One region of the Nonomuraea sp. C10 genome, then DNA from elsewhere that is predicted to be linked to it. Evidence: riboswitches for the same ligand, from Rfam matches in the RefSeq annotation. Region 1 holds a riboswitch; the other holds the start of a gene.

Region 1 (8,396 bases):
CTTGGCCGTCAGGCCCTGCTGGCTGAACTTCTGCACCCAGTCGAAGGAGGTCTTGACGGCCGGGTTCGTCTCCAGGACGAGGTTGTTCTCCTTGTCGAAGTACGAGATGTTGCCGTTCTTCGGCGCCTCCTGCGACAGGATCACGTTGTAGATGGTGTTCGGGCCGTCCATCCACTTCGCGCCGGTGTCGGCGGCCGAGAACTTCTTGCCGGCCTCGAGGTAGGCGTCCCAGGTCGGCCAGAGCTTGGCGACCTCCTCACGGTCGGTAGGCAGCCCGGCCTTCTCGAACAGGTCCTTGCGGTAGCACATGGTCATGCCGCCGATGTCGGTGCCCAGCGCGAACAGCTTGCCCTCGGCGTTGACGCCCGTCTCCCACTTGGCCGCGGGGAAGTCGGCCTTGCGGTCCTGCAGGCCGTACTCGCCCAGGTCGGTGAAGAACTGCGGGCGGGCGGCCATCAGGCCCATCGCGCCTTCGTCGATGCCGACGATGTCGCCGGCGCCGCTGCCCGCCTGCAGGCGCTGGAGCAGCTGCGGCAGATAGACGTCTTCGAACCTGTCGGTCAGGTTCGAGTACTTGACCTGGATGTTCGGGTGCTCGGCGTTCCACTTCTTCACGGCCTCGTCGTAGCCGAAGTTCTCGCCGCCGCCGAAGGTGTGCACGTTGATGGTGACGGGCTCCGCCGGCGTGCTCGCATCGGCTGAGGGGGCCGGAGCCTCACCGCCACCACAGGCGGCGGTCATCGCGGCCAGGGCTGTGACCAGGACTCCGGTTACTGCAAAGCGCTTGTGGTTCGTCATACCGTACCCCTCTTGGGTGTGGATCTTGGGAGGTGCATCGCGACAGTCCCGCGATTGGAGTGTCTTTGGGAGCGCTCCCACAAAGAGTGCCCGTAGCGCGTCCAGGCGTCAACGTCCCGAAACTCAACCGTTACCTCTGGGGTATTTTGTGACCCTAGAAGTAGCCGTACGGGGATATATCGCCCAAAGCGCTACTTGGGAGCGCTCCCATCCCACGGGCACCGTTTCTCCCGCACACCGGCACAAAAGCGCACCAGAACCAGAGGCGTCTCACCGGCAGGCCGCGGCCCGCGCCTCCATGAGAACGCGTTCGCGCTCGTTGCGGGTCAGCGCGGCCGCGCGCTCGAACTCGGCGCGGGCCTCGCCGAGCCGGCCCAGTTTGAACAGCAGGTCGCCGCGTACGCCCGGCAGCAGGTGGTAGTCCCGCATGGCCGGCTCGCCGGCGATCTGGTCGACCAGCTCCAGGCCCACCTCGGGGCCGTACGCCATGGCCAGGGCCACCGCGCGGTTGAGCTCGACCACCGGCGAGCCCGACAGGGCCGCGAGCCGCGCGTACAGGTCGGCGATGCGGACCCAGTCGGTCTCCCCGGGCGTGAACGCGCGGGCGTGGCAGGCCGCGATGGCGGCCTGGAGCGTGTACGGGCCCATGGTGTCTGTCAGCTCCTCGGCCCGCTCCAGCGCGGCCAGGCCGCGGCGGATGAGCAGCCGGTCCCACCGGGCGCGGTTCTGCTCCAGCAGCAGGATCGGCTCGCCGGACGGGCCCAGCCTGGCGGCCGAGCGGGACGCCTGGATCTCCATGAGCGCCACCAGGCCGAACACCTCGGGCTCCTTCGGCATCAGCCCGGCCAGCACCCGGCCCAGGCGCAGCGCGTCCTCGCAGAGGCCGGGCCGCATCCAGTCGTCGCCGGCGGTGGCCGAGTAGCCCTCGTTGAAGATCAGGTAGATGACCTCCAGCACGGACGACAGCCGTCCGGCCAGCTCCTCGCCCGCGGGGACCTCGAACGGCACCTTCCGCGTGGCCAGGGTCCGCTTCGCGCGGACGATCCGCTGCGCCACCGTCGGCTCGGGCGTCAGGAACGCGCGCGCGATCTCGTCGGTGGACAGGCCGCCCAGCACCCGCAGCGTCAGCGCGACCCGGGCCTCGGTGGACAGCACCGGATGGCACGCGGTGAACACCAGCCGCAGCAGGTCGTCCTCGATCTCCTCGGGGCCGGGCGGCTCCTGTCCGGGGTCGTCCTCCAGGGCGCGGCCGATCTCGGCGAGCTTGCGCTCGTAGCGTTCCCGGCGGCGGATCAGGTCGACGCCCCGGCGCTTGGCCACGGTCATCAGCCAGGCGCCCGGATTGCGTGGCACGCCCTCGCGGGGCCACTGCTCCAGCGCCGCGACCAGCGCGTCCTGTGCCAGCTCCTCGGCCAGGCCGACGTCGCGCACCAGCCGGGCCAGCCCGGCGATCAGCCGCGCCGCCTCGATCCGCCACACGGCCTCGATGGCCCCATGCGTCTCCGAAGCTGTCACGGGCCCATCGTATGGTCACCCCGTCCGGGACATGCCCGGCGCTCACCTCAGCGCAGGAAGCGAGAAACCGCGGCGGACGGTCGTCCACGGCGGGCGTGCCGCCCTGGTTGAGGGCGGCACGCACGCCTGGGTGTGGGTGGCGCGTTCTCGGCAGGCGTCTGGGGGTCGCCCTGGGGGCTGCCGTCAGGCGTTCGGGGGGTTGGTCTCCAGGGACTCGCGGAGGGCTTTGTCGCGCTCGGCGGTCTCCGGGGTGAGGGAGGTCTCCGGCATGTCGGCCGCGTCGAAGACCTCCCAGAGCTCCAGGCCGACGCCCTCGCCGCCCTCGGGGACGGGGACGCGCAGGGCCCATTCGACGGCCTCTTCGCGGGACTTGACCTGGATCAGCCAGAAGCCGGCGATGATCTCCTTGGTCTCCGCGAAGGGCCCGTCGATGACCTTGGGCTTGCCGGGTCCGTAGGCGATGCGGGCGGCGCGGGAGCTGGGGGCCAGCCCCTCCGCCGCCAGCAGGACACCGGCCTTGGCCAGCGACTCGTTGTAGGCCATCATGTCGTCGACGAGCTGCCGGCTCGGCATGACGCCCGCCTCGGTCTCGGCGCTGCCCTTTCCGATGATCATGAACTTCACGGTGCTTCTCCTTCGAATCCCGGTCTCGCCGACGCGTCGAACGAGCGGCGCCCGCATCGACACCTCAGGGATTCTTCCGGACAATCAGGCGGCGTACTCGGGGTAGCCGTAGCCGACGACCTGAGACTTGGGACGGATGCGCTCCTCGACGAGCCCGTTGCCGGTGTTGCCCTCGATCGTGGAGATCGTCCCGTCGCGGTTGTCCTTGACCACGAAGCCGACGTGCTGGATGGAGCCGAGGCTCTTGCTGCCGTTCCAGGCGAAGAAGACCACGGCGCCCGGCTTGGCCAGGGTGCCCCAGCGGCCGTTGTTCTGGAACCACCGCGCGTGCGTCACCGTGTAGGCGTCCCAGCCCACCTGCGCGCGGGCGCCGGTCTGCTCGCCGACCCAGGAGACGAACATCGCGCACCAGGGGGCGTTCAGGTAGGCGGCGGGGTGGCCGCCGTCACGGGCGATGGTCTCCTGGGCGCGCTGCGAGTTCGCGTACCACTCCTGGAACTTCGTGCCGCCGCCCCGCGCGTTCTCCCTGATGCCGATCTGCTCCCTGGCCAGGGCGAGCACCTGGGCCGCGGTGACGTCGATCTTGTCCTTCTCGGCGGGCTTCGCCTCCTGGGAGGCGGTCTGGCCGGTCTCCGCCTGGGCCGTCAGCGAGAGATCGTCTCCGTTGACCGGGTCGGCGTGGGCGGGGAGGGCGGAGCCCATGAAGCAGGCGACGAAGGTGGCGCCGAGGGCGGCGCGGACGTAATGCGGTTGGGTGGCACGGGGGAGGCGATGCATGACCATCGAGGGGATGTACTCCTTGCTTCCATGCCGCTTACCGGGTTAGCTGACGGGTTCGGGCGTGGAAGCTGCCCTACGGCGCGCGAGGCGCCGATTCACCCCGGAAGAAGTGGGTCCCCGGTTCCGCGCAAGGCGGATTCAGCGGTCGCAGGACGATCCTGCGATACGACGGTGTTCTCGGACACGACCGGACAAACCGGACGTATGCCGTGAATGCGGAGTAAAGTAACGCATCTGGCAAGAAACTGGCAAGTCTTCAAAGCCGCGGCTAGCGGATCTGCGCCCGCGCCTCCGCCAGAACCCGCATGATGGCAAGGCTCTCGTCAAGCGGCATGATCTCGCTCTCGGTACGACCTCGCGCCAGGCAGTCGCGGACCTCGCGCAGCTCGCCCGCGTACCCGTTGTCCGCCGGATCGTCGAGCACGTGCTCCTCCGGCTCCATCCCCGGCCCGCTGAGCACGACCCGCCGCGGAGCCCAGAACGGGGCGTCGATGTCGGCCCGCATCCCGGTGCCGACGACGGTGGCGTCGTTGGAGTAGGCGCCGAGCAGCGAGCACTCCACCAGCGCCCGCCTGCCGCCCGGATAGCTCATCAGCCCGCCCGCCTCGGCGTCCACGCCGCCCGGGGACAGCGACCCGGTGAGGTGCGTGCTCTCCGGCAGTCCGAGGAACAACTGGGCCAGCCCCATGGGGTAGATTCCCAGGTCGAGCAGGGCGCCGCCGCCCAGCTCCGGCGCCCAGAGCCGGTGCGCGGGATCGTACGGGTGCGCGAAGCCGAACGAGGCGCGCACCGAGCGGATCTCGCCGAAACGCCCGTCGCCGGCGAGCATGCGGATCAGCGGGTTGAACCGCATCCACATCGCTTCCATGAGGAAGATCCCGGCCTCGCGGGCCAGCCGGACCATCCGTTCGGCGTCGGCCGTGGTGGCGGCGAGCGGCTTCTCGCACAGCACGGCCTTGCCCGCCGCGATGGCCGCCTCGGCCACCTCCAGGTGCTGGGCGTGCGGGGTGGCGACGTAGACGGCGTCCACGGCCGGATCGGCGCACAGCTCGGCGTAGGAGCCGTGGGCGGACTCGGCGCCCAGCGTCGCGGCCAGCGCCTTGGCCCGGCCCAGGTCGCGGGAGCCGACCGCGGCCACCCTCATCCCCGGCTCGGCGGCGATGACGGCGCCCACTGTCCTGGCGATGCCGCCGGTCGCCGCGATGCCCCACGATAAGTCACGCACGCGGAAGATCGTACAGATTCATCCGCGAAAGCGATATGTGAGGCGAATTCACCCGCTGGTCTCGGGGTCGAGCCCCAGGCGGCGGCCGGCGTTCATCGCCCCGATCGCGGCCATGTCCTCGCGGTCCAGGATGAAGTCGAACACGTCGATGTTCTCCTTGATCCGCGACGGGGTGACCGACTTCGGGATCACCACGTTGCCGATCTGGATGTGCCAGCGCAGCACGATCTGCGCGGGCGTGCGGTTGTGCTTGTCCGACAGCACCGCCAGCGCCGGGTCCTCCAGCAGGCCCCGGCCGGAGCCGAGCGGGCTCCACGCCTCGGTGAGGATCCCGTTCTTGTCGTGGAACTCGCGCATCTCGTGCTGCTGGAAGTACGGGTGCAGCTCGATCTGGTTGATGCAGGGGACGATGTCGGTCTCGTCCATGAGCCGGGTGAGCGTGCCGACCGTGAAGTTGGACACGCCGATGGCCCTGGCCCGGCCGTCCCGGTAGATCTTCTCCAGGCCGCGCCAGGCCTGGACGTACTTGTTCTGCTTCGGCGCCGGCCAGTGGATCAGGTAGAGGTCGACGTGGTCGAGGCCGAGCCTGGCCAGGCTCTCGTCGAAGGCCCGCTCCACCCGGTCGTGGTCGGAGTTCCACAGCTTGGTGGTGACGAAGAGCTTCTCGCGCGGGATGCCGGAGGCGCGCACGGCCCGGCCGACGCCCTCCTCGTTGCGGTAGAGCGTGGCCGTGTCGATGTGGCGGTAGCCGGCCTCGAGCGCGGTCAGCACGGCCCGCTCCGCCTCGTCGTCGGTCACCTTCCAGACGCCGAGGCCGAGTTGCGGGATCTCGACACCTTCTCTGTAAAGCCGTAGCGAGTTCATACTTCCCATTGTTCACGTCTCGTTCCGCACGGCTTAAGCCGCCCGGGCTAGCTTGAAGCGGTCGTGAACGGGCCATCACCTGGCTGGGAGAGCAAACGTGGTCAAACAGGCGTCGGCCTGGGTGGAATCCCCGCTCCAGATGCTGTGCGCCGTCGAGGCCCATCACGCGGGGCTGCTCGGCCCGGCCACCATCGTGGTGCCGCGGGCGCGGCTGCGCGCCCTCAAGGCGACCGGGCGCGAGCTGCGCGGCCTCGACCTGCCCGCCGGGCTGGAGCTGGCCGAGCCGAGCGAGCGCATGCCGCGCCGGCCGGCCGCCGTCGGCGACGCCTTCTCCGGCCGGGTGCAGCTGCGCTGGCTCGCCGCCTTCCCCGGCAGGGTCGTCGTGGTGGACGACGGCATGGCCACGATCCGGCTGCTGGAACTGCTCGCCGCGAAACCGTACCGGCCGCTGCTGCGGGCCCGCGCCCAGCCGGGCGCGCTGCGCGCGGCGCTCGGGCTGGCCGCCGCGATCAGGCTGCGCGCGGGCGGGGTCACGGTCTTCACCGCGCTGCCCGTCCCGCCACACCTGGCGGAGGCGGTCCGCCGGGCGGGCGTCGACCTGGTACGGCACGAGTTCGCATGGCTGCGCGGCCAGCCGCCCAGCGAGCCGGGGCCCGCCGAGCGGACGGTCGTGCTCGGCACCTCGCTGGTGCGCAACGGGCTGGTGCACCGCGAGCGCTACCTGCGCTGGCTGACCGACCTGGCGGCCGAGGAGCCGCTCGCGTACTACCCGCACCGGCGGGAGGACCCGGTCGACGTCGCGGTCATCCGCGAGCGGCCCGGCATCACCGTGCACGACGGCGGCGCGCCCGCCGAGCTGACGCTGCGCGGCCTCGACCCGGGCCAGCGGGTGGTCAGCCTGCCGTCGACCGCGATCTCCTCGCTGCGGGTGCTGCTCGGCCCGCGCGGAGTGGCGGTGGAGCCGGTGGACGTGCCCGACGACTGGTGGACGAGCAGGGCGGCCCCCGCGCTGCGCTCGCATCTGACAGGAGTGACAGGAGTGACCGGTTGAGAGTGCTGGCGGTGGCCGACTCCGACTCGTACCTGAAGTGGGCGGCCTGCCTGCTCCAGGACCTGCCGGACGGCTGTGACACCGAACTGGTGGTGGTGCGCACCCCGATCGCGCCGTCGGCCGAGCAGATCGCCGCCGCCGTGGGGGACCGGCCCGCGCCGCCGGTGCTGAGCGCCCGCGCGCTGCGCCGCCTGGCGGAACGGTCCAGGCCCGACGTGATCCTGGTGTCCTGCACGGGTCCGGTCGTGGACGTGCTGGTGTCCGGCGTGCTGGACGGGCTGCGCCCGCGGCCGGTGTTCGCCACCGGGCTGCCCGGCATCTCGGTGCCCGCGACGGAGAAGGCGTGGCTGTTCCGCAGCGGCTGCGACCTGTTCGTGGTGCACAGCGAGCGCGAGGTGGCCGAGTTCGCGGCCATCGCGGCCCGGCTCGGCGGGGGAGGGGCGGTCGGCCTGGCCAGGCTGCCGTTCCTGCGGCCCCGGCAGGAGCGGTCCGGCGGCGACCGGGTGGTCTTCGCCACCCAGGCCAAGGTGCCGAAGGCGCGCGAGGACCGCGAGCGGATCCTGCTCGCGCTGGCCGAGCTGGCCGTCCGCGAACCCGGCCTGGACGTCGTGGTCAAGCTGCGCGCGCTCGAAGGCGAGCGGCAGACCCACCGCGAGCGCCACCACTACCAGAAGCTCTGGCGGGAGCTGGGCGAGCCGGGCCGGCTGCGGTTCGCCGCCGGGTCGATGCAGGACCAGCTCTCGCGGGCGGCCGGGTTCGTCACCGTCAGCTCCACGGCGGCGCTGGAGGCCATCGCCATGGGCGTGCCGTCGCTGGTGCTGAGCGACTTCGGGGTGAACGCGGAGATGATCAACCTGGTGTTCGAGGACAGCGGCCTGCTCGGCACGCTCGACGACCTGGCCGAGGGCGGCTTCCGGCAGGCGGACCCGCGGTGGTGCGCGGCCAACTACTTCCACCCGGACGAGCGCGGCGACTGGACCGGGCTGCTGACCGGGCTGGTGCTCTCCCGGTCCCGGGTGCCGGCCGCGTCCCTGCTGGACGGCCCCGAGCACGCCGCCGCCCGCCGCCGCGCCCGGCTGCGGGTCGAGGTGCCGCCGAACATGCTGCGCGCCGGCTACCGCGCCAAGCGACGCGTCCGCCGCTACCTCAAAGTCCTGACCTGACGCGTACGGCGCGGAGGTCGCCGCAGGTGGAGCGGGGTCAGCGGGTGGTTCGGAGTTTTCTGCGCAGGCGGTCCAGCGGGCCCGGCGGGGGCTGCTCGGACCTGCCGGGCTTTTCGGGCTTGTCGAGGAGGCCCAGGGCCTCCAGCCGCCTGCGCTTGAAATAGCGGGCGTCGAAGGTGAAGCCGTCGGGCCGCAGGTCCGGGTACGCCTCGGCCTGCATGCAGTAGCCCACCGCGCGGACCAGCTCCGGCAGGTCGGCCGCGGGCGGCTCGTCGACGAAGCCGTCCTCCGACAGCCGGGGGAGCAGCGCGTCCACGATCGTGGCAGGGATCCGGTTGCTGTTCTCGTACGGGGTCAGCCGCTCCAGCACCAGGCC
Region 2 (8,396 bases), 790 kb from region 1:
CCCGGGGTATGGGGCGCCCCACCGCCCTCGACAAGCGACCACGCCGCGAGATCATCTGCTCCACCACGCCAAGGAGGACATTTCCGTGGAACGCGTCATCGCCGGATTCGACGGCTCGCCGGGCTCCGTCAGGGCGCTCGGGTGGGCGCTCGGCCAGGCTCGCCTGCACCGCGCCGAGCTCCAGCCCCGGACGATCCTGCCGGACCGGACATCGGCGACCGGCGAGAAGACCGAGGAAGGCCTGCGCCGGGCGGCCGGCGACATCACCCGGGGCTACGCCGAACCGCGCTTCGGCCACGGCGGTGCCGCGGCCGGCCTCATCGCCGCCTGCTCCCCCGGCGACCTGCTCGTCGTCGGTTCGCGGGGCCACAACCGGCTCGCCGGGCTGCTGCTCGGCTCGGTCAGCAAGGCCTGCCTGTACCAGGCGCCCTGCCCGGTGACCGTCGTCCCGGACCTACCGCGCCTGTCCGACTCGCACAGCCACGTGATCGCCGCGGTCGACGGATCGGAGCACGCCCGGCACGCCCTGCGGGTGGCGGCCGAGGAAGCCGCGCTGCGCGGCGTCGACCTGCACGCCGTGCACGCCGTGCACTGGGACTCCGTCGGGGTCGAACTGGTCAAGCCCGACACCGACCGGCTGATGGAGTGGGGCGAGCGCACGCTGGACCGCGAACTGGCCGAGACCGGGGTCAAGGCCCGGCCCCTCGTCGTCCAGGGCCATCCCACCGACGTGCTGACGAGGCTCGGCGCCGAGGCGGACCTGCTCGTCCTCGGTTCCCACGGCCGCAGCCGGCTGGAAGGCGTCCTGCTCGGGTCCACCAGCGAGTACTGCGCCCAGCACGCGCCCTGCCCGGTCATGATCACCCGTGACGTGACGTGACGGCTGGCCTTTCCGCGGGCGCGGGCCGTACGATTCCGCGTCATGATCATTCGTTTGTCTGCGGCGGTGGCCGCCGGTGTGGTGCTTCTGTCAGGTGCGGCCCACGCCGACCCGGTCAAGGGCGCACCTGAACTGACCCACAACGCGCTCTACAAGGCGGCCAAGCTGCCCAAGGTCTCCTGCGGGGCGGCCAAGGGCACGACCGCCGCCTCGACCAGGACGTACATCACCAAGCTCGTCGGCTGTCTCAACAAGGCGTGGAAGCCGGCCATCAAGGACTTCCAGCCGGTCAAGGTGGAGTTCAGGGCCAAGGACGACCTCCAGTCCTGCTCCAGCGGCATGGACCTGCGCGAGTCCTTCTCCGAGGTCTGCGGCACCGTCATCAAGGTGCGGCTGGCTGACGACTGGATCAGGGCGAAGAAGGACGACAAGATCCTCTCCTCGCTCACCCGGACCTGGAGCGGCGTCGTCCTCGGCCAGACCGGCATCGGCCGGGCCTGGTGGGCGCTGCGGAACGACGGCTCGGAGAAGGTGATGAACGAGCAGAACCGCCGGTACGGCCTGCAGTCCGACTGCCTCCAGGGCGTGTCGGTGAAGAGCCTGGGCCGCACCGTCAAGGACTGGCCGGCCTTCCTCAAGTCCGCTCAGCCCAAGGCGTATGCCAGGTTCGCCAAGAACGACGGCAAGCCCGCCAACCGCGCTCACTGGGCCGGGCAGGGCCACAAGGCCGGCAAGCCGGGCGCGTGCAACACGTGGAAGGCGCCGTCCGCCAAGGTCGCGTGACCCCCTCGTCAGGGCAGCGTCGCCAGGAAGTTGGCGACCACCGGGTTCGGGTCGTCACGGCGCCAGGCGGCGGCGACGCGGGTGCGGGCCGTGCCGGGCGTGATCGCGCGGAAGGCGACCCCGGCGAGCCGGACGCGCCGGATGCTCGCCGGGGCCAGCGACACGCCCAGCCCGGCCTCCACCAGGGCGCACACCGTCAGCCATTCCACCGCGTGCCGGCCGATCCGCGGGGTGAAGCCCGCGCCGGCGCACAGGTCCGTGATCTGGTCGTACAGGCCCGGCCCCGCCGCGCGGGGCAGGAGCACGAACGGCGAGTCCGCCAGCCGCGTCAGCGGGACGGACCGGAGGGACGCCAGCGGATGCGCGGACGGCAGGACGGCGACGAAGGGCTCGGTCAGCACCGTCGCGAAGCCGAGCTCCGCCTCACCGGAGTGCGGCTCGCGCAGCAGGCCGACGTCGATCGTCCCGTCGTGCAGGGCGGCGAGCTGCGGGGCCGTGGTCATCTCGCGGATGTCGGGCCGCACCTCGGGGAACCGTTCCAGGAAGGCGCGCAGCAGGCCGGGCAGCACGGTCAGCGCCAGTGAGGCGGCGAACCCGATCCGCAGCCGGCCGGTCCGCCCGCTTCCCGCGTCCCGCGCGGCGGAGAGCCCGGCCGCGACGCCGGCGAGGGCCCGCTGGGCGGCCGGCAGCAGCTCCCGGCCCGCGGCGGTGAGGGAGATCCGGCCCGGCTCGCGGTGGAAGAGCGGGTGGCCGACCCTCTCCTCCAGGCGGCGGATCTGCTGGCTCAGCGGCGGCTGCGCGATGCCGAGGCGGACGGCCGCGTGGCCGAAGTGGAGTTCCTCGGCGAGCACGGCGAACGCGTGCAGGTGGTGCAGCGGAAGCTCGGGACGGTCCATACGCCCAGAGATATCAGCCCATGAGTCCACGCGTCTTCGACGTATCGCCGCCGATCACCTATCGTGCCGCGCATGACAGAGCGACGCGCCATCCTCAGCGGTTCGGTCTTCGAGGAGCAGATCGGCTACGCCCGCGCCGTGGTGGACGGTGACTGGGTGCACGTGTCCGGGACGACCGGCTTCGACTACGCCACCATGACGATCTCCGGCGACGTGGTGGAGCAGGCCGAGCAGTGCCTGCGCAACATCGGGTCGGCGCTCGCCGAGGCCGGGTGCGGCTTCGGCGACGTGGTCAGGGTGCGCTACCTGCTGCCCGACCGCGCCGACTTCGAGCCCTGCTGGCCCGCGCTGCGCCGCTGTTTCGGCGAGGTCCGCCCGGCCGCGACGATGCTGGTCTGCGGGCTCGCCGACCCGCGCATGAAGATCGAGATCGAGGTGTACGCGCGCCGTCCGTCCTGACCGGCGGCGCCTGAACCGGCGCCGGCGGGGAACGCTCCGGGTCATGGAAGTGCTGAGCAGCCGCGTACTGCTGCGCCCCGGTGACCTGGAGCGCAGCCGCCGTTTCTACGCCGAGACGCTCGGCCTGGCCGTCTACCGGGAGTTCGGCCCGCCGGACCATCCCGGCGTCGTCTTCTTCCTCGGGCAGGGGTTCCTCGAACTGTCGGGGCATTCCGGCGGACCGGCGGGCGAGCGCATGATGCTGTGGTTGCAGGTCCGCGACGTGGGCCGGGAGGAGGAGCGGCTGCGGCGGGCGGGCGTCACCGTGCTGCGCGAGGCCAGGCGGGAGCCGTGGGGGCTGATCGAGCTCTGGATCGCCGACCCCGACGGGCACCGGATCGTGCTGGTGGAGGTGCCGCCCGAGCATCCGCTGCGGCGCGATCCGCGCTGAGACGCGGTCTCTCGGGGGCGCCCGTAGCATTGATACGGTTCAAGCGCCGCCGCACTTCATGACCGAGGAACGATGCCGAGCATCAAAGACGTCGCCCGACTCGCCGGGGTTTCCGTCGGCACCGTGAGCAACGTGCTCAACCGGCCCGAGATGGTGGCCAGGGAGACCCGCATGCGGGTGGAGGCGGCGGTGGCCCAGCTCGGCTACGTGCGCAACGGCTCCGCCCGCCAGCTGCGGGCCGGGCGCAGCACGACGATCGCCGTGGTCGCGCTCGACCTGACCAACCCGTTCTTCATCGACGTGCTGAACGGCGTCGAGACCGCCGCGCAGGACGTCGACGTCAACGTGATGGTGGTCAACAGCAGCAAGGACGCCGCCCGGGAGGCGCGGCTGCTGCGCATGTTCGAGGAGGAGCGCCCGCTGGGCGTGCTGATCACCCCGGTCAACGCCTCGGGCCAGCGGGAGCGGCTGGGCGGGCTGATCTCCCGGGGCATCCCTGTGGTGACGTTCGACAGCTCGTCGCGCCACTCCTACGGGTGCGCCGTCTCGGTGGACGACGTGCTCGGCGGCCGGCTCGCCGGGCGTCACCTGCTCGACCGGGGTCACCGGCGGATCGCCTTCGCCGGCGGGCCGTTCCCCGTCCGCCAGGTGGAGGACCGCCACCACGGCCTGGCCGGCGTGCTGGGCCCGGACAGCGAGCTGACCGTGATCCCGCTGCCGGACCTCACCGTCGCCACCGGCCGCCAGGCCGGCAAGGAGCTGGCCGGCCTGGCCCGCGAGGAGCGGCCCACCGCCGTGTTCTGCGCGAACGACCTGGTGGCGATGGGCGTGCTGCAGGAGCTCACCCAGCGCGGCCTGCGGGTCCCCGCCGACGTGGCGATTCTCGGGTACGACGACATCGACTTCGCCGCGGCGGCGGCCGTGCCGCTGTCGTCGATCCGCCAGCCGCGCGAGCAGCTGGGCCGCACCGCGGCGCTGATGCTGCTGGAGGAGGCCAACAGCCCCGGCGGCCACGAGCACCGTCACGTGGTCTTCCAGCCTGACCTGGTGGAGCGGGTCTCGACGGCGCACCCGTGAATCCCGGGCCGAGCTGTCACGTCAGAAGGCATGGGGGCCGAAGCGGCCCCAGGCCACGAACGCGGCCAGGACGAGCAGCACCACGTTGACGGCGATCGCCGGATGCTCCCCGCGCCGGCCGTGCGTGACCGCGGCGCCGATCATGACGATGACCAGCCCGGCCGCCGCCAGCGGGGTGAGGATCGGGACGACGCCGAACGTCGCCGGCAGGATCAGCCCGAGCGCGGCCAGCACCTCCAGCCCGCCGATGGCCTTGACCGCGCCGACGGAGAAGTCCTCCGTCCAGGCCAGGCCGGCGGCCGCGAGCCTCTCCTTGGGCTGCGCCAGCTTCATCAGCCCGGCCACACCGAACACGGCGGCCAGCAGGCCCGCGACGATCCACAGTGCGAGGTTCATGGGGGGTCCCGTTCTCACGCGGCTTGAAATGGTCAACAGGACCTTAGAGGGTGCGGCGGTCCGTCCGTACGAGCGGCCCTGGCCGGGCCGCTCGCACGGAGACCGCTATCGCTGTGCGGCCGCGGCGCCGGCCCAGCCGAGCAGGGCCTCGGCGGTCTGGAAGCGGCGGCTGGAGCTGGTCTCGCCGAGGAGGACGCCGACGAGCCGGCTGCCGCCCCGATCGGCGGCGAAGGCGAGCGTGTAACCGGCGGCGCGGGTGTAGCCGGTCTTGACGCCGAGCGCGCCGGAGGTGCCGAGCAGGCGGTTGGTGTTGCGCCACGAGTACGAACGGCGCTCGGAGGTCGCGGGGACGGTGTGGTACTGGGTCGAGGTGACCTTCTCCAGGGTCGGGTTCTCCAGCACCTTCTGGGCCAGGCGGACCTGGTCGCGGGCGGTGGAGTGGCCGCCGCCGCCGTAGGGCATGCCGTCCGCGTTGACGTACAGCGTGTCGTTCATGCCGAGTTGCCGGGCGGTGGCGTTCATCGCGGCCACGAACTCCTCGACGCCCGGCCCGTACGTGCGCGCGAGCGCGTGCGCGGCGTCGGCGCCGGAGGGCAGCATGAGCGCGTGCAGCATGTCCTCGACGGTCAGCGTGTCGCCGGCGCGCAGGTGGGCGACCGCGGCGCCGCCCCTGGCGGCGTAGCCGACGTCGGCGGTGGTGACCTCGACCTTGTCGGTGGGCTCGGCCCGCTGGAGCACCACGTACGCGGTCATCATCTTGGTGAGGCTGGCGACCGGCCTGCGCAGGTCGGCCTCCTTGCTGAAGTGGACCTGGCCGGTGGTGGCGTCGACCAGGTGGGCGGCCGTGGCCAGGACGGCGGGGGCGTGCGCGGCGTCGACGGGGGTGGCGACCGGCGGGGCGGCGTGGGCGGCGGTGCTGCCGGCGGTCAGCGCCGCGGCGGCGACGGCGAGGCCGATCAGCGCTCCGCCGAACCGGTGGGTGACGTTCATCTGGGGGCTTGCTCCTAGCTTCCATGCCGCCTACCGGGTTAGCTGACGGGTTCGGGCGTGGAAGTGCCCTACGGCGCGTGGTGCGCCGATTCACCCCAAGGGGAATGGGTCCCCGGCTCCGCGAACGGATTCGGCGGCCGTGCGCTCCCCGGGGGTGGGGCACGCACGGTCTGGGCAAATGAAGCCTCAACGTAATGCAATCTGACAAACGCCGCAACTCACCACAATTCGGATTTGACCGGCGCTATCGCCGGTCACGCTCCCGGCCGGACGACCATCAGCACGACCACGGCCGCCCAGACCAGGTTGTAGAAGCCGGCGAGCATGGACAGCGCGCGCAGCCGGCTCCCGTCGTCCGGGTCGCGCAGCGCGTCCCGCTGGCGCGGGTAGATCTGGGTGGCCAGCAGGACGGCCGCGACGCCGGTCAGCACCATCGAGGCGACGATCCAGAGCTCCCCCATCCGGCCCTGCGCGAGCGCCATCACGATGCCGACGGCGGGCACCACCAGACCGAACAGGCTGTAGCCGCGGGTGATGCGGTGCAGCGCGGCGGCCACGGACGGGCTGCGCTCGCCCTCGCCCGGTGGGCCCGCCACGGGGGCGTAGCGGGGAAACAGGCTCGCGGCCACGGCCGAGCCCCCGACGAACACGATGGCCGCCAGGACGTGCACGGACAGCAGGACGTGATCCCTCACGTTCGATCCTCCAACCTTCAGGGTTACTGAAGCTTAGCGGAAGCTTCAGGCACTCTGAAGGTTGTCCCACCTCCCAGCCAGCGGCGGAGGCGCCCTTGACGGTTGGGGTGTTGGCGTTAACACTTGGCACACGTCTCTCCACCAGCAAGTGAGCACGACGAAGCAACCAGTTGTGTTAGCGCTAACACAACCGGTCGACCCCACCCCCCAAGGAGTCCTCGTGTTGGCTTCCCTGCCGGGCACGGCGCGCCGGATCCTGACGCTCGCCGTCGTCACGATCGTCCTGTCAGCCCTGTTCACGACCGGCCGCGCCCAGGCGGCGCCCGGCCCGTCCTTCACCAACCCCGTCGTCCCGACGCCCAACAGCGCCGACCCGACGCTGGTCTTCCACAACGGCTTCTACTACTACGTCGCCACGACGTGGAACTCCGACGTGGTCATGCGCCGCTCGGCGACGATCGCCGGGCTGCGCAGCGCGCCCGAGCAGGTCGTCGTACGGACCGGCGGCAACACGATGTGGGCGCCGCACCTGGAGATGGTCGGCAGCCGCTGGTACCTGTACTACTCGGTGGAGCAGGGCAGCCTGCCCCCCTCGACGGCAACCTCTACATGACGTTCTCGGCGTTCGCGTCCGACGGCCTGCAGTCGCTGTTCATCGCGCCGATGTCGAACCCGTGGACGGCGAGCGCGTTCGGCAGGCGGATCTCGGCCCCGACCCTGGACTGGGAGCGTCAGAACGGCGCCGTCAACGAGGGCTCCTTCGCGCTGCAGCGGGGCGGCCGCACCTTCCTGACCTACTCGGCCAGCCACTGCAACGGCCCCAACTACAAGCTCGGCATGCTGGAGTACCGCGGCGGTGACCCGCTGTCGGCCGCGTCCTGGACCAAGTTCGCCAGCCCGATCTTCCAGCGCAACGACGCGAACGGCGTCTACGGCCCCGGCCACCACTCCTTCTTCACCTCGCCCGACGGCACCGAGACCTGGATCGCCTACCACGCCAACTCCTCGTCGAGCCAGGGCTGCGGCACCACCCGCACCACCCGGGTGCAGAAGATCTCCTGGAACGCCGACGGCACGCCCAACCTCGGCGTCCCCGTCTCGACCTCGACCGTGATCCCCGGCCCCTCGGGCGAGCCCACCCCTGCCACGGCGCGGATCCGCAACCGGCACAGCGGCCTCTGCCTGGACGACTACAACTGGGTGACCACGCTGGGCGCGGAGGTCCGCCAGTGGACCTGCAACGGCAACACCGCCCAGCAGTGGACCGTCTCCTGACCAGGAGAGGCCCTAGCCGAGGCGCAGCCCCGCGACGAGGAGCCCGGCCATGCGGCGGGCGTCGTAGCGGGGATCGCCGGCGCCGACGCAGAGGTTCCCGATGCCCCGCATGAGTTCGAGGGCGTCCTGGCCGGGGCGGATCTCGCCGGCGGCGGCCGCCGCTTCGAGCAACCGGGCGCACACGGGCACGAGCCGGTCGAGGAAGTAGGCGTGCAGGGCGTCGAAGCCGGCGTTGTCGGACTGCAGGACGGCGGCGAGCCCGTGCTTGGTGACCAGGAAGTCCACGAAGAGGTTGATCCAGCGCTCCAGGGCGGCGTACGGCGTGGCACTGGTCGCCAGCAGGGCCGGACCGGCCTCGGCGCAGGCTTCGACCTGGTGCCGGTAGACGGCGATGATCAGGTCCGCCCGCGTCGGGAAGTGACGGTAGATCGTGGCCGTGCCGACGCCCGCCTTGGCCGCGATGTCGCGTATCGGCGCGTCGACGCCCGACGTGACGAAGACTTCTCCGGCGGCGT

The links. A riboswitch is a leader RNA that binds a small molecule or an ion and turns the genes downstream of it on or off. The one in region 1 is predicted to bind cyclic di-AMP.
Region 2: another riboswitch for cyclic di-AMP. It lies ahead of FR742_RS16880 (D-alanyl-D-alanine carboxypeptidase family protein); the one in region 1 lies ahead of FR742_RS20595 (CHAP domain-containing protein).

The regions. Positions count from the first base shown of each region.
Region 1 is NZ_VPFF01000001.1:4,476,816-4,485,211, reverse strand. Features, by position in the region: gene FR742_RS20610 (ABC transporter substrate-binding protein) at 1-798, opposite strand, end outside; gene FR742_RS20605 (RNA polymerase sigma factor) at 1,069-2,313, opposite strand; gene FR742_RS20600 (YciI family protein) at 2,497-2,928, opposite strand; gene FR742_RS20595 (CHAP domain-containing protein) at 3,022-3,720, opposite strand; cyclic di-AMP (ydaO/yuaA leader) riboswitch at 3,734-3,871, opposite strand; gene FR742_RS20590 (Gfo/Idh/MocA family protein) at 3,986-4,942, opposite strand; gene FR742_RS20585 (aldo/keto reductase) at 4,991-5,806, opposite strand; gene FR742_RS20580 (hypothetical protein) at 5,904-6,857, shown strand; gene FR742_RS20575 (DUF6716 putative glycosyltransferase) at 6,860-8,020, shown strand; gene FR742_RS20570 (polysialyltransferase family glycosyltransferase) at 8,058-8,396, opposite strand, start outside.
Region 2 is NZ_VPFF01000001.1:3,687,579-3,695,974, forward strand. Features, by position in the region: gene FR742_RS16845 (universal stress protein) at 86-880, shown strand; gene FR742_RS16850 (hypothetical protein) at 923-1,663, shown strand; gene FR742_RS16855 (LysR family transcriptional regulator) at 1,672-2,559, opposite strand; gene FR742_RS16860 (RidA family protein) at 2,632-3,018, shown strand; gene FR742_RS16865 (VOC family protein) at 3,062-3,448, shown strand; gene FR742_RS16870 (LacI family DNA-binding transcriptional regulator) at 3,521-4,525, shown strand; gene FR742_RS16875 (DoxX family protein) at 4,547-4,921, opposite strand; gene FR742_RS16880 (D-alanyl-D-alanine carboxypeptidase family protein) at 5,027-5,911, opposite strand; cyclic di-AMP (ydaO/yuaA leader) riboswitch at 5,924-6,057, opposite strand; gene FR742_RS16885 (hypothetical protein) at 6,166-6,606, opposite strand; gene FR742_RS45225 (family 43 glycosylhydrolase) at 6,827-7,219, shown strand; gene FR742_RS16890 (family 43 glycosylhydrolase) at 7,216-7,881, shown strand; gene FR742_RS16895 (TetR/AcrR family transcriptional regulator) at 7,894-8,396, opposite strand, start outside.